DNA from 2 places in the Gordonia sp. DT219 genome. Region 2 is predicted to be linked to the other one. Evidence: riboswitches for the same ligand, from Rfam matches in the RefSeq annotation. Region 2 holds a riboswitch; the other holds the start of a gene.
The links. Region 2 has a riboswitch for cyclic di-AMP ahead of ACPXB3_RS19540 (transglycosylase family protein). Riboswitches for the same ligand answer to the same signal wherever they lie in the genome.
Positions count from the first base shown of each region.

Region 1: it holds a riboswitch for cyclic di-AMP, as region 2 does, so the genes downstream of both, ACPXB3_RS06680 (C40 family peptidase) here and ACPXB3_RS19540 (transglycosylase family protein) in region 2, are expected to answer to the same signal.

Region 1 is NZ_JBNCNR010000003.1:210,645-218,274, reverse strand. Features, by position in the region: gene trpD (anthranilate phosphoribosyltransferase) at 1-459, shown strand, start outside; gene ACPXB3_RS06690 (Lrp/AsnC family transcriptional regulator) at 511-789, opposite strand; gene ACPXB3_RS06685 (DEDD exonuclease domain-containing protein) at 786-2,609, opposite strand; cyclic di-AMP (ydaO/yuaA leader) riboswitch at 3,252-3,421, shown strand; gene ACPXB3_RS06680 (C40 family peptidase) at 3,438-4,028, shown strand; gene ACPXB3_RS06675 (NlpC/P60 family protein) at 4,173-5,252, shown strand; gene ACPXB3_RS06670 (peptidase MA family metallohydrolase) at 5,266-6,678, shown strand; gene ACPXB3_RS06665 (glycosyltransferase family 4 protein) at 6,698-7,630, shown strand, end outside.
Region 2 is NZ_JBNCNR010000026.1:9,204-16,833, forward strand. Features, by position in the region: gene ACPXB3_RS19520 (hypothetical protein) at 81-308, shown strand; gene ACPXB3_RS19525 (flavin reductase family protein) at 314-889, shown strand; gene moaA (GTP 3',8-cyclase MoaA) at 886-1,977, shown strand; gene ACPXB3_RS19535 (MoaD/ThiS family protein) at 1,982-2,230, shown strand; cyclic di-AMP (ydaO/yuaA leader) riboswitch at 2,489-2,665, shown strand; gene ACPXB3_RS19540 (transglycosylase family protein) at 2,673-3,293, shown strand; gene ACPXB3_RS19545 (molybdenum cofactor biosynthesis protein MoaE) at 3,405-3,839, opposite strand; gene ACPXB3_RS19550 (MogA/MoaB family molybdenum cofactor biosynthesis protein) at 3,853-4,332, opposite strand; gene moaC (cyclic pyranopterin monophosphate synthase MoaC) at 4,329-4,823, opposite strand; gene ACPXB3_RS19560 (hypothetical protein) at 4,929-5,132, opposite strand; gene ACPXB3_RS19565 (protein kinase domain-containing protein) at 5,300-7,630, shown strand, end outside.

The sequences.
Region 1 (7,630 bases), on a different contig from region 2:
GACCTCGCGCCGGTACTCGCGCAAGCGTTCGCCGAACGCGACGCCACGGTGCTGGTGGTGCGCGGCGACGACGGCCTCGACGAGCTGACGACCACCACCACATCGACGGTCTGGCAGGTCATCGGCGGCGAGGTCACCCAGCTCAGACTCGATCCACGAGACCTCGGGATCGATTACGTTGCCCTCTCGGCGTTGCAGGGTGGCGACGCAACCGTCAACGCCGCGATCGCGCAGGAGCTCTTCGCGGGCCGGCGAGGGCCGGTGCGCGATGCCGTCGTTCTCAATGCAGCCGGCGCGATCGTTTCGGCGGAGATGACCGAACGTTTCGATGCGGCCGGATTCGTCACGGCGATGAGCGCTGCGAAGGGGCGTGCCGAGCGTGTTCTGGACTCCGGGGACGCCACGGCACTGCTCGACCGCTGGGTTCTCCGCTCGCAGGAGCTGAGCCCGCGCTCCTGAGGCGGCCGCGCCGGGAAGCGGTGTCGTCCGGAAGCTGCTTGCGTTGTCCTCTTACTCTTCGCCGATGGAGAAGCCACCCTCGACCTGCGAGCTGGAATAGCTTCGGAAGGCGATGTGGGTGGCGGTGTGGGTCACCCCGGGGAGCCGATTGATCCGGCCGGTCACCACTTCGGCGATCTCGGCGTGGTCACGCACCTTCACCTTCGCGATCAGATCCACGTCGCCTGCACACGAGTACACCTCGGCGACACCGGCGATGTCGGCGACCGCCTGCGCGGTCTCCGGGATCTGGTGGACATCGGCGTGGATGAGGACGATGGCGGTGATCATGGCATCACCTTATGCCCGGGCCGGACCGACGACCGACGGTCGACAGCGCCGCGTGGGCGGCGGACCGACGCGTCGGGAGGCGGGGACTGTGCCGCGTTACGCGCTGCCGAGGCCCAATCGACCCGGCTCATCGCGGAGCCGGCCGGGACCGCGAAGCCGTCGGTCGTCGAGACGATGCGGATGCCCGGTTCGGTGATCCACCGGTACAACAGCGCCGACTCGTCCGGCGACGCACCGAGCAGCGGTCCGTCGCCGGGAAGCACGGTCTCCGCCGCCGCGATGAGCGCCTCGGCCACGGGCATGGGCGCCACCCCACGGGGAGCGTGCCCGGCCGAGGCCAGCCGGCCGTGCCGAATGACGGCCAGTTCCCATCCGCGCTCGCCGTCGGGCCGGGCGACGACGAGTTCTTCGATCCGACAGAGCGCTGCCAGGCGTTGGCACCGGGCGAGGACTTCGATGGTTGCGGCCACCCGATCCCGGTGCCGGGCAGCGGTTTCGAACATCTGCGCCGCGGTGAGGTGCTCGAGTTCGGCAATCAGATCCGACAGCGCCGCGGCGTTGCGACCGGTGAGCAGATCGTGTGCCGCACGTACCCGACGCACGTAGTCCGAGACGGTCAGCGGACGTGTCGAAGCGGCCGCGCATCCGCCGACGATGTCGCCGCCGTCGGCTGGGGTCGGGCACCAGTGATGGACCGTGCCGGCCGGCAGCCGCGCCCGGCAGGTGCGGAGTCCGGTTGCGCGGGCGATGATCTCGGCGATCTCCGCGGCGCGGTTGCGATTGCGGACCGGTCCGACCGAATCGATACCCGGTGTGCGGGTGATCTGCAGGCGGGGAAAGCGCTCGGCGGTCAGTGTGATCCACCAACCGCGGTGCGGGCGGGTGGAGCGCCGGTTGTAGGCGGGGGAGTGCCCGAGGATCAGCCGAAGCTCACGCACGCCCGCCTCGAGTGCGTGTGCGCATTCGACGTGGTCGACGCGAGCGGCGAGAGTCACCATCTCGTTGATCCGGCCGCGCGGGTCGGAGCCGGTGAAATAGGACAGCACGCGGCGCCGCAGATCGGTGGCGGTGCCGACGTAGAGCACCTCATCGGAGGGACCGCGGAAAAGGTAAACCCCTGGCCGCGATGGAAGTCCTTCACCCAGACTTCTTTTCGCGCGCAGCCGCGGATTGCCACGGGGTAGGTATGCGGTGAGGTCGGCATAGGTGCGTACGCCCTGATTGCCGATGCGCTCGAGGAGGTGGTGCAGTACCTCCACGGTGGCCCGCGCGTCGTCGAGGGCTCGGTGCGTCGGCCGCACCGAGACATCGAACAGCTCGGCCAGCGCACCGAGCCGGACCGTCGGCGCCTCGTCGCGCGTCAGGACGCGCCGAGCGAGGCGCACGGTGCACAAACTGGTGTGAAACGGCCAGTCCATCGCGAGCCGGGTGGCGTTGTGCCGGAGGAATCCCATGTCGAAGCGTGCGTTGTGGGCGACGAGCAGACATCCACGTGCGAACTCGATGAACGAAGAGAGCACCTCGCCGATCCGCGGTGCGTCGTACACCATCATCTCGGTGATGCCGGTGAGCGTGACGATCTGCGGCGGGATCGACCGCTGCGGATCGACCAGAGTGGCGAATTCGCCGAGGATCTCGCCGCCGCGCACCTTCACGGCACCGATCTCGGTGATCGCATCGCGCGCCGGATCGCCGCCGGTGGTCTCGAGGTCGACGACCACGATCGTCGTGTCGAACAGCGAACGTTCACCGAAACCGAGGTCTCCGGCCGCCGACCGGGTCAGGTCGGCGAACGAGAGCTGAGCTGTATCTGCCACCACATCGCGAACGCTAGTTCGACCTACCGACAACCTTCGTCGGCGGACCGCCCCGGTGCCGCATCGACGCGCGCACCTCGAACGGCAGACGAGCCGTTTGTGTCGGTGGCCGGTCCTAGTGTCGTCGGCGGTGGTCAGCACCAGGGCCGAATCCTTCCGGTCGCCCACCTGAAACGGGGCCGGGTTCCAATGGAATCGCCCGCCGACACAGCCAACGACGACCGAGTGAGATGGAGATCACAATGTACATCGACTGCACGAGTTGTCCCGGTCGTCACCGGGCGTGTGACGGCTGCATGATGAGCCTTCTTGTGGGGCCCATGACCAGCGGCGACGCTGCTCTCGACCCCGATCGCCGCGGCGTCCGAGAGGGTCGGCAGATGGGCGATTCCGACGCCGAGATCTGTTCGGCCGTAGGCGTCTTCGCCGATGCTTCGATGGTCAGCACCGCCGCTGCACGATCGGCAAAACTAACCATCGGCCCAGCGTGCGGGCCCGCAGCGAGGCCCGGGTTGCGGATTTTGCGTGCGGGCTAGTCGTCGGCCGAAGTCGGACGTCGTGTCCCCTAGTGGACAGACCTGCATCTGATTTCGTAACCTTTCCGAGACCTTCGCAGAGCGTCCCGCTTCACCAAGAAGTGGTCTGTGAAGATCACCGCTCAATCGTCCGACGGACGAACCGGGGAACCACACGTTTTCGGAGCAATCCGGATTGGGGTGAATTGCGCCCCGGGCACACCTGTGCCCGGATCGCATAGGGCCATTCTCTCGGCCCGAACCCGACAGCTAACTCGGTAGGCGGTCAAGGGAGAACCAAAGGAGAACTCGTTTCGTGGCCAAACATCGTTTGGAACAGCCGAATCGCGGCAGCAGCATCGCCAAGAAGGCGATGATCGCGGGCTCGCTGACCGTCGGCTCGCTTGCCGTTGCCGCAGGTCCGGCTCTGGCCGCTCCGGCGCCGAGCGCGACCATCGAGATCCCGAATCTCGGTAAGTTCACGCTGCCCGGTATTGATCAGAACCAGGTTCCGAACCAGTTCCGTCCCGGTGGCGGTGGCGGTGGCATCACCGCGCCGGTCGACACGGCCGCGCAAAAGGCCGTTCGCGCCGCGGAATCCAAGATCGGCGCACCGTACGTCTACGGTGCGGCCGGCCCCAATGCCTTCGACTGCTCGGGCCTGGTCTACTGGTCGTACCAGCAGGCCGGAAAGACCATCCCGCGCGACAGTTACGGACAACTCGGCGGCGGACGTGCGGTCAACTACGCCGACGCGCAGCCCGGCGATGTCTTGATCTTCAACGGTGGCAGCCACGCGGGCCTCTACATCGGCAACGGCCAGTTCATCCAGGCGTCCACCGAGGGCGTGCCGGTGGAGAAGTCCGCCGTCAAGGGTTGGTCGCTGACGGGAGTTCGTCGATACTGACCTCGGCTCCGGTGAAAACGTGTGAGTGTGTTTCGGGCGGATCGTGCGCGGCGCGATCCGCCTGAGCCCCGTCGAGGACGGGTGTGAATCGCCGCGGGCACAGGGTGTCTGGCCCGTGTCGTTTGGGGAAGTGGCTAGGGAAGTGTGGTGACAACCGTGGGAGCCGGTTCGGCGATCGTTCACAATCGATCCGTACGTTTGGCGCTGACCACCGTGATCGCGGTATTGGCGATCGCGATGACCCCCTTCGGGGCGGTCTTCGACAGTCCGCAGGCCGCGGCTGATCCACCGCAATCGGCCGACCAGTTGCTTGCGCGCTACCGCGCACTCAGCCGGGAGGCCGAGACCTCGACCGAGCAGATGCACAACGCTCAGATCGAGTACGACAAACAGCGTCAGATCGTCGGCCGGTCCAAGAAGGCCGCCGCCGACGCACAGACCTCGCTCGACCGTTCGCAGGTCGCGCTGAACGGGTTGCAGTCGCGCTTCGACTCGCTGATCCGGGTCAGCTACATGGGTGGCCGGTCCAACCGTCTCTACGCAGTCTTGACCAGTGATTCGCCGCAAAACCTGCTCGATCAGATGTCCGGCCTCGAGATGGTGTCGCGCCGTACCGCGACGGAACTGTCCGCCCTCAAACAGGGACGCGCCCACACTGTTTCGGCTCTCGAGACCGCGAACTCGACGGCGGCAGCGGCGACCCGGGCGGTCACCGATGCCGAGCGCGTACGAGGTGACCTGCAGAAGAAGCAGGCCGAACTCCAACTGCAGGCCGCACAGGTCCGGGTGATCTACCAGAGTCTGACCGGTAAAGAGCTCGCAGCGCTGGCCGGCCCCCGTATCGACTTCGATCCGGCTTCGATCCCGCGCGGCACCGCCCCGGCACTCGTTGCCGTCCAGGCCGCACTGACTCGTATCGGCGACCCGTATGTGTGGGGTGCCACCGGCCCGGACTCCTTCGACTGTTCCGGCCTGATGGTGTGGTCGTACAAGCAGACCGGAAAGACGTTGCCGCGCTCGAGTGAGGCGCAACTGGCCGGGGGCACGCCCGTCGCCCGGCCGGACCTTCAGCCCGGCGACCTGATCATCTATTACTCTGACGCGAGCCACGTCGGCATGTATGTCGGCGACGGCTATGTGATCCACGCGTCCACCTTCGGCGTGCCGGTCAAGGTCGTCCCGATCGACGATGCGGGCCCGTACAACTCCGCGCGTCGCTACTGAGATCCCGCTGCGCGTGGAGGGAGTCCGCGTCGGTCGGCGAGCCTCGGCGTGTCAGGCGCGGGGACTCCTCGCGACGCTGGCAGCCGTTGCGCTGTTGGTGACCGCGTGCGGCGATGGCGGTGGTGGGAGCGGGCCGGGCAGGTCTTCGTCGGCGTCGGCGACCACCACGAACGTCTATTTCCAGCAGCGGACGCAGGGCGTCACCAGACTGCTCGACGCGCTGGCGAGTGCGCTGCACAGTGGCAGTTCAGCCGATCTCGCCGCACTGCTGGATCCGTCGGTGACGCCGGCGCTGCGCGACCGGCTACAGACGGCTCAGGACAATCTTTCGCCGGCCGTTCGACGGGCCGGACCGTCGGGTTCGAGCACGCCCAATCGGCTGCGGCTCAAGGAATTGCGCTACCAGCTCGCACCTACCGAAGAGGCCGAGACGCTGATCCCGGCCGGGCTGCAGGCCCGTCTGAACCAACAGGGCAGCTCCGACACCTGGGTGGCACCGGTCGAGATGCATGTGGCTCTCGGCGGTGCGTCGACGCCGGGCATCGGTGAGGACGACGTGGTCATCAACACCCAGCTCGTGGCGGCGCGTTACGACGACACCTGGAAGCTGGTGGGGGACGCGACACTGGTCGGCGAGCCGGCGCCACCGACCCAGATGTGGGATCTGCCCGGACTCACCGCGACCGATGTCGCCACCGTGGGCGGTACGTCGGTGATCGCCTCCTACCCGGGTACCTCCGCCACCGTCGACCGCATTCGCAAGCTCTTGCCGGGGGCGGTGGCCGCGGTGTCGGGGTTCTGGGGTTCGGACTGGGCGCAACGCGCGGCGATACTCGCCACCGACACCGACGACCAGTTCCACGCGGTGGCCGGGTCGGCCACCGACACCGCTGCAGCCGCGACGATCTATGCGCGACTCGACCTCTCGGCGCGCACCGCAACCGGTCAACGCGTCATCTTGACGCCGGCCGCCCGGGACCTGCCCGACCCGGTCCTGGGAGTGGTACTTCGGCACGAACTGACCCACGTCGCCACCCGCGCGCAAACGGCGACCGCAGCGCCGATGTGGCTCACCGAGGGAGTCGCCGAATATGTCGGACGCAAGGGCACCTACACCCGCCCGGCCGATGCGGCCCCAGATCTCGCTGCGGCGGTGCAATCCGGTCAGGTGCCGACGGACCTGCCGAGCGATGCACAATTCTCACTCGGCGGCGACTCGCCGCAGATGGCGTACCAATCGGCGTGGTCGGTGGCCGCGTTCGTCGCCGGTACCTATGGGGAAAACAAGCTCAAGACGCTCTACACCGCAGTGGGCGCTGCCGGCGACGGCGGCCGTCAGGATGCGGCGCTCGCGGCCACGCTGGGCCTGTCGCGGGCCCAATTCGTTCAGCGGTGGCAGGCGTGGCTGACGCGGGAATTGCGATGAGATCGACGAGGATGATGGGGTGACGCGCCGAACCCTCCTGGTGACCAACGACTTTCCGCCCCGTCGTGGGGGAATCCAGTCGTACCTGCAGAACCTGGTGGATCTCCTCGATCCCGATGAGGTGGTCGTATATGCACCGCGATGGCGCGGACGCAGCGACAAGGAATTCGACGCCCAAGTGCCCTACCGGGTCTACCGGCACCCGACGACGTTGATGTTGCCCACGCCGTTCGTCGCCCGCCGAGCCGCGAGAATCGTTCGTGAGGAACAGATTTCGACGGTATGGTTCGGTGCTGCCGCACCCCTGGCGGTGCTCGCCGGGCACCTGCGTCGGGCCGGGGCGAGCCGCGTCATCGCCAGTACCCATGGTCATGAGGTCGGCTGGTCGATGCTCCCCGGCGCCCGTGCGGTCTTACGCCACATCGGTGACAACACCGACGTCATCACCTTCGTGAGTCGCTACACCCGTGGCCGCTTCGCCTCGGCATTCGGCCCGCGCGCGGCCCTCGAGTATCTGCCGCCGGGGGTCGACGTGACGCGTTTTGCGCCGGATGACCAGGCCCGCAGGCGGATTCGCGGACAGCTGGGTCTGGGGGACCGGCCGACGATCCTCTGTCTGTCTCGACTGGTGCCGCGCAAGGGACAGGATGTGCTGATCCGGGCGTTGCCGCTCATCCGGTCCGAGATCGCCGACGCGGTGCTCGTCATCGTCGGGGGCGGTCCATATGCCGACACGCTGGACAAGCTCGCGCAGTCCGAAGGGGTGGCCGAGCACGTGATCTTCACCGGCTCGGTACCCGCCGACGATCTGCCCGCCTACCACGCGGCTGCCGACGTCTTCGCGATGCCGGCCCGCACCCGTGCCGGCGGCCTCGACGTCGAAGGACTCGGAATCGTCTATCTGGAGGCGTCGGCCAGTGGGGTGCCGGTGGTCGCCGGGAATTCTGGTGGG
Region 2 (7,630 bases):
GTCGCGACGGGCGCAGGTGCTCTACCGTGGAATGTATGGCACGGAATTCACCTACCCGAAGCGCGCAGCGAGCGGGGCGAATGGCACCGACCGGGAGCGCCGAGCGCAAACCGGGTTCGCGGTTGCTGCAGGTGGCGGGCGTGGCATTCGCAATCGGGGTCGTCGCGATCATCGCGCTCTTTGTCACGCCGTTGGTGGCCGGCGGCGCGACGGCACCCACCGCGGTCTATCTGCTCACGATGTGCGCGCCGCTGGGGTTGCTGCTGGGCGTGATCTATGCGCTGCGGTCGGCGCGGAGAGCCGGGTGAGGCGAGTGTCGGCCTCCGTCGATCCGGATTCCGCGGTGATCGCGGCAGACACCGACCTGGCGCCGGCGTCCGACGAGGATGCCCTGCGGCGGGCATACGGCTGCTTCCCGTCGGGGGTGGTCGCCGTGTGCTGTCACCGCGCCGGTGCGGCCGGAACCGAGCTGATCGGCATGGCCGCGAGCGCATTCACCTCCGTGTCGCTGGATCCGCCGTTGGTGAGCGTCTGCGTGCAGGACACATCGACGACCTGGCCACGTCTGCGCGATGCGGGCACCGTCGGAGTCAGCGTGTTCGCGCACGATCAGGCGCAGTTGTGCCGGCAGCTCGCCGGGCCGGCACCGCACCGGTTCGACGGCATCGAGCTGCTCGGTTCCGACGATGGCGCGCTGTTCATCCCGGGCGCGGCCGCACACCTGTCGTGCACCATCGACACCGAGATCACCGCAGGTGACCACATTCTGGTGCTGCTGCGTATCCGGCGTCTCGATGCCCATCCGGATGTGGAGCCACTTGTCTTCCACGCCAGCACTTTCCGGGCATTACAGGCGCGCACGTCCGACGACGGAGGCGGCGGGCGATGACCGCCGTCGACCTCGGACTCCCACTGCCGTCGGCACATACCGCCGACGAGCCGGCCGCGCCCGCACCGACGTCCGGTCCACTGCGGGACACCTTCGGCCGCGTCGCCACCGACCTGCGGGTGTCGGTGACCGATCGCTGCAATCTGCGCTGCGACTACTGCATGCCCGCCGAAGGGCTGGACTGGCTGCCCACCGAGGCGGTGCTGAGCACCGCCGAGTTCATCCGGGTCCTGACGGTCGCGGTCACCGAGCTGGGCATCCGCACCATCCGGTTCACCGGCGGTGAACCGCTGCTGCGCCGCGATCTCGAGGAACTCATCGGGGCGGTTGCTTCGCTCCCCGAGCGCCCCAAGATCGCGTTGACCACCAACGGTCTGGGCCTGGCGCGGCGGGTGGACGGGCTCGTCGAGGCCGGCCTGGACCGCGTCAACGTCTCCCTCGACACCGTCGACGCCGCACGCTTCGCCGAGGTCACGCGGCGCGACCGGCTGCCCGATGTGCTGGCCGGCCTCACCGCGGCCGGGCGCAGCGGCCTGTACCCGGTCAAGGTCAACGCGGTGGTCCCGGATCGCGGGGACCTCGCGCGGTTGCCCGATCTCGCACAGTTCTGCCTCGACGCCGGATATCAGTTGCGGGTCATCGAACAGATGCCGCTCGATGCCGGGCATCGCTGGGATCGCGGCCAGATGGTCACCGCGGACGAGATTCTCGCCGAGCTGTCCACCCGGTTCCGGCTGCGCCCGGACACCGTCCCTCGCGGCGCCGCCCCGGCCCAGACGTGGCTCGCCGACGGCTACACCGACGCCCGCGGCGCACCCGCCCGGATCGGGGTGATCGCCTCGGTGACGCGGCCCTTCTGCGGCGACTGCGATCGCACCCGCCTCACCGCTGACGGCGCGCTGCGCAATTGCCTGTTCGCACAGTCGGAGACGTCGCTGATGCCGGTGCTGCGCGGCGGCGGCGACGACATCGATAGTCGCCTCGCCCGACTGTGGCGCGAGAACATGTGGGCCAAGCGTGCCGGACACGCCGTCAACACCGCAGGCTTCCGTCAGCCGGACCGCCCGATGTCGGCGATCGGGGGCTGACGGGGTGCAAGTGTTGATCCGCTACTTCGCCGCCGCATGCGCGGCCGCGAAGTCCGAATCCACGATGGTCGACGTTGCCGACGACATCACTCTCGGTGAGCTCGAACACATTCTGGCAGCCGACAATCCGGATTTGGCGCACGTGCTGCCGCGCTGCTCGTATCTGCGTGACGAGATCGCGTTGGCCGACCGCACCCGACAGCTCGGTCCGACGCGCACGATCGACGTCCTGCCCCCGTTTGCGGGTGGCTGACCCGCCCGGATCGTCTGTGACCTTTGTCACATAACGAGTCCATAACGAGATGGACACGAACGGGGCATCATGCCCGTGAACTGCATGGACGCCCGAATGGGGCCGAAATACCCACTGGCAGCCCCGAAATCCGCTGCGCCGAAGGGTATGAATCACCGGCCCGGACGTCGTACTGTACGAAGCGTCCTTCACCGAAGGTCACAACACTGCAAACGACACCATGATTTCCACCGGTCGCGCCGAGCCTCGTTCCCCCGGTGGAATGACGAGCACACATATGGGAACGAGGGCGGGGGACCCACCCCTTCCAGCACGGAAGAACGGACGTCCACGACGTCCTTGGGGTTAAGTCCGGCGACCACCCGGTCTGGCCGGACCGAGCACCTCTCGCTCGAACCCGACAGCTGACTTCGCAGGCGCGTGGAGAGAGGTAATTCGACACATGTCCGGACGTCACCGCAAATCGACGACCAACACCGCAACCAAGACCTTCGCCAAGGTCGCACTGACCGGAGCCGTTCTCGGTGGCGGCGCTGCACTGCTGGGCACCGGCTCGGCACATGCCGCCAGCGATTCCGAATGGGATCAGGTCGCCCAGTGCGAATCCGGTGGCAACTGGGCCATCAACACCGGCAACGGCTACCAGGGCGGACTGCAGTTCAGCCCGAGCACGTGGGCCGCGAACGGCGGTACCCAGTACGCGCCGAGCGCCGACCAGGCTTCCAAGGAACAGCAGATCACCGTCGCCGAACGCGTCCTGGCATCGCAGGGCAAGGGCGCCTGGCCCGTCTGCGGCACCGGCCTGTCGGGTGCGACCCCGCGCACGGCTCCCACCGCGACTCCGGCTCCCCCGGCCGCCCCCGCTGCGCCTTCGACGACCCCGGGCCTGGCACACACGCCGAACGCCCAGAACACCGATGAGGCTCTGGCACAGGTCGGCGACGCCGGCGTGAGCCCCGAGGTCAAGAGCCTGCTGAAGGCCGCCAAGGACAGCGGCTACCAGCTCACCCCGGATCAGCTGCGCCTGTTCAACGACAACAAGGGCCTGATCCCGCTCCCCTGAGCCACCCGGCACTGCCGGCTGACTCGGCCCCAGACAAAGGGCCCCGCACGATGTTCCGACCGTGCGGGGCCCTTTTTCCAATTCTCCGGTCTTCCAACCCACTCAGGTCCCTCAGGCGGAGCCGACCCATTCGTCGCGCCCGTCCCCGAAGTACTGGTGCTTCCACACCGGCAGCCGGGCCTTGACCTCGTCGACGAGCCGCGCGCACAGCGTGAACGCCTCCTTACGGTGATCGGCGGCGACCGCGACCACGAACGCCACGTCCCCGATCTCCAGGTCGCCCACCCGATGAGAGACGGCGACCGCGCGCACACCGTCGGCACCGGCGGCGATCTCGGCGACCACGTCCGCCAACACCTGCGGTGCGGTCGGATGTGCCGAGTAGGACAGCCGGGTCACCTCCCGCCCACCGTCGTGATCACGCACGGCTCCGACGAATCCGACCACCGCGCCCGCATGTCCGCCTGCGGCCTCGACGACGAGCGCCTCATGCTCGGCCAGGCCGATCGGATCGGCGCTCACCGCGGCCCGGATCACCACTGCCATCAGCGGATACCCATCAGTGGTCGCCGCCGCGGATCTGGTCGAGCGCGTGATCGAGCACGTCCTCGAGAACCGACAGGCCGTCGCGCACCCCGCCGACGGAGCCGGGCAGGTTGATCACCAACGTCGTGGCGGCCACCCCTGCCGTGCCGCGCGAGAGGACCGCCGTCGGCACCTGCGGCAGCCCGGCCTCGCGAACGGCTGTGGCGAGACCCGGGATCTCGATGTCGAGCAATGGGCGGGTCTGTTCGGGCGTGCGGTCGGTCGGTGCCAGACCGGTACCACCGGTTGTGAGGACGAGGTCGACGTCGGCGTAGATCGCGGTACGGATCGCGTCGCCCACCGGTCGGCCGTCACCGACCACATCGACCTCGTCGACAGCGAATTCGTGGGCGGTCAGCCACTCGGCGATGATCGGGCCCGTGCGGTCGGGGTAGACGCCGCGCGCCGCCCGGGTCGAGGCGACGATCACCCGGGCGATGCGCCGGCCGCTCATCGGCGTGTTCCGGCGCCGTCGGGCGCATCATCGTCACGGCGCCAGTCGCCCGAGCGGCCACCGGACTTCTCGAGCAGGCGGATGCCATCCATCCGGGCGTGCCGGTCGACGGCCTTGACCATGTCGTGCAGGGTCAGTCCGGCGACGGCGACCGCGGTCAGCGCCTCCATCTCCACGCCGGTCGGACCGGCCGTGGCCACGGTGGCGGCCACGTCGATGTGGTCGGCGCCGATCTCGAATTCGACGTCCACCGACGACAGCGACAGCTGATGACAGAGCGGGATGAGTGAATCGGTCCGTTTGGCCGCCATGATCCCGGCGATGCGGGCGGTGGCGAGGACATCACCTTTGGGCAGCGATGCCGAGGTGAGCAGGTCGATGACGGTGGCGGTGGTGCGGAAGGTACCGCCGGCGCGCGCTCGCCGGCGGGTCACGGATTTGTCGCCCACATCGACCATCCGGGCTGCACCCGCCTCATCGACGTGCGACAGGCGTGCCGCGGGGCCGGCACCGCCGACCGAGGCGGTCCCGGTCTCACCCTGGTTCCCGGTCTCACCCTGGTTCACGGTCTCACCTCGGGGCTCACGGCGGTCCGGTCAGCGGTTGATGACCGTCTTGGGAGAGATGTAGTTGATCTCGTCGGCCGGCAGCGGGAACTCCACATCCCCGAACGGGGACAGCGCACCCGGCAGGTCGGCCGCGAACTCCGAGACCGCGTGCTCAGGGGCGTCGTCGCCGGAGGACTTCGGCCAGCCGTTGTCCACGTAGTGCTTCTTCGAATTGCTCTCAGCCACGCGCATATTGTGCCATGCCGCGCCTGCCGCCACGTGCGTGCTCCCGCATCCGGGGCCCGGTGATGTCGATACCGAGCGGGCCGGACCCTTCGTTCGAATGATACAAAGGCCGACCTGCGAGCCCGTTGGGTAAGGTCACCGCCAACGGCCCGCCCCCGATCAAAGGAATAATCGTGCCTCTGAGTCCAGGTTCACAGGTCGCCGGGTACAAGGTGATCTCGCTGCTCGGATCCGGCGGCATGGGCGAGGTCTACCTCGTCGAGAACCCGACCCTCCTGCGTCGGGAGGCACTCAAGGTCATCTCACTGGCCGGCGCGCACGATCCCGACTTCCAGAAGCGCTTCACCAACGAGGCACGCACCACTGCTGCGCTGGATCACCCGAGCATCATCTCGATCCACCAGTACGGCATCAACGAGGACGGCACCCCGTGGTTCACCATGAACCACCTCGAGGGCGCCGATTTGACCCACGGCGCCGTCTCGGCCGCCGACACCGCCGCGCTGACCGCCCGCGTTGCCGACGCCCTCGATTACGCGCACCGCCGCAACATCATTCACCGCGATGTCAAACCCGCCAACATCTTCGTCAGCCGTGACGAGCGCGGCCAGATCGACCGCGTCACCGTGTTGGATTTCGGCATCGCCAAACTCGTGAACTCGACGTCACTCACCGCGACCAGCGCCTTCATCGGCACGCTGGCGTATTGCGCCCCCGAGGTCATCGAGGGTCACGATGCCGGCGCCGCCTCCGACCAATACTCGTTGGCCTGCACCGTCTTCCAACTGCTCACCGGCCAGGCCCCGTTCACCACCACCTCACCGTCGGCGTTGGTCATGGCACATCTGACCAAGCAGATCTCGCCGATCAGTTCGTTGCGGCCGGATCTCGCTCGCCTCGATCCGGTACTGCAGAAGGCGTTGGCGAAGAATCCCACCGACCGGTACCCAGACTGCCGCTCGTTCGCGACGGCGTTGCGCCAGGCCCTCGAGAGCCACGGCGGCGCCGCATCGGCGCCGCGCCCCGGGGGCCCGGGAGCGGTCGGGGCAGCGGGGGCAGTCGGGGCAGCGGGGGCACCGGGAGCACCGGGAGCACCGAACCGCCCGTACTCCCAGCCCACCGTGCCTCCGCCGTATGGTCCCGGCGCGCCCTCCTACGCGCCGCAATCGACTCCCGCACCCGCCTATCCGGGCCCGGCACCCCATACCCCGGCACCACACACTCCGGGTCCCCAGACACCGGGACCCCAGACTCCGGGACCCCAGACACCGGCGCCGGCCTTCGGCGGATTCGCGCCCCCCGGCCCGACGGTCGCCAGTAACCCGTCGCCCCAAGCCAATTCGTCGTATCCACAGTCGCCACCCGGGGCCGCCTACCCCGGCAACCAGGCCGGGCAACCACCGGCGTACCCGCCATCGCAGCCGAATCACCTTCTCGGCGGGGGCTATCCCCCACCGGGCCCGGCCGGAGCACCCAAGAAGAAGCACACCGGGCTGATCGTCGGCGTGATCGCGGCGGTCGTCGTCGTGGTGGTCGTCCTGGGCGTCGGAATCGCCTTTGCCACCGGCGCATTCAGCAATGATGAACCGTCTGCGCCGACGGCCCACCCCGGAATCCTGGCGGTCTCGGGCAACTCGAGCTGCGGAATCACCAACGCGCAATTGTATTGCTGGGGAGGCAATTACGACGGGCAGCTCGGCAACGGGACCGAGACCGCGTCGTCGTCACCGGTGAAGGTCGATCTCCCGAACGTGACCGCCGTGAGCCTCGGTGGCTACACCAACACCGACAAGAAGCTCGTGACCACCGCATGCGCGGTATCCGACGGTTCGGCGTATTGCTGGGGCGCCAACAAGTTCGGCCAGATCGGCAACGGCTCCACCACCGACACCCAGTCGCCGGTCAAGGTGACCGGACTGTCCGGCCGGGTGACCGCGATCGCCACCGGATACGGCAGCACCTGCGCGATCGCCGACGGCAAGCTCTCGTGCTGGGGCGACAACGACGACGGCCAGGTCGGCGTCGAGTCGATCACCGACCAGACCGCCACCCCGACCGCGGTACCCGGGATCTCCGGCAACGTCACCGCGGTCGCCACCGCGCAGGGCACGACGTGCGCGGTTGCCGACACTGTGTACTGCTGGGGCAACAACGACAGCGGCCAACTCGGCACCGGCGCCACCACCCGGGCGAACACGCCGCAGAAGGTCGCGCTGACCGGCGCGGATTCGATCTCGGTCGGCTCCTACAGCATCACCGACCAGCCCGATCAGTACACGACGGTGTGCGCGTCGGCGTCAGGTAAGGGGTACTGCTGGGGCGACAACCGCTATGGCCAGGTCGGCGACGGCACCAAGGAATCACGCCACACGCCGACACCGGTCACCGGCCTGGGGACCGTCAGCCAGATCAACACCGGCTGGGGCTCGACGTGCGCGGTGTCGGACTCCAAGCTCTTCTGCTGGGGCGACAACGAGGGCCAGCAACTCGGCACGGGCGCGGGC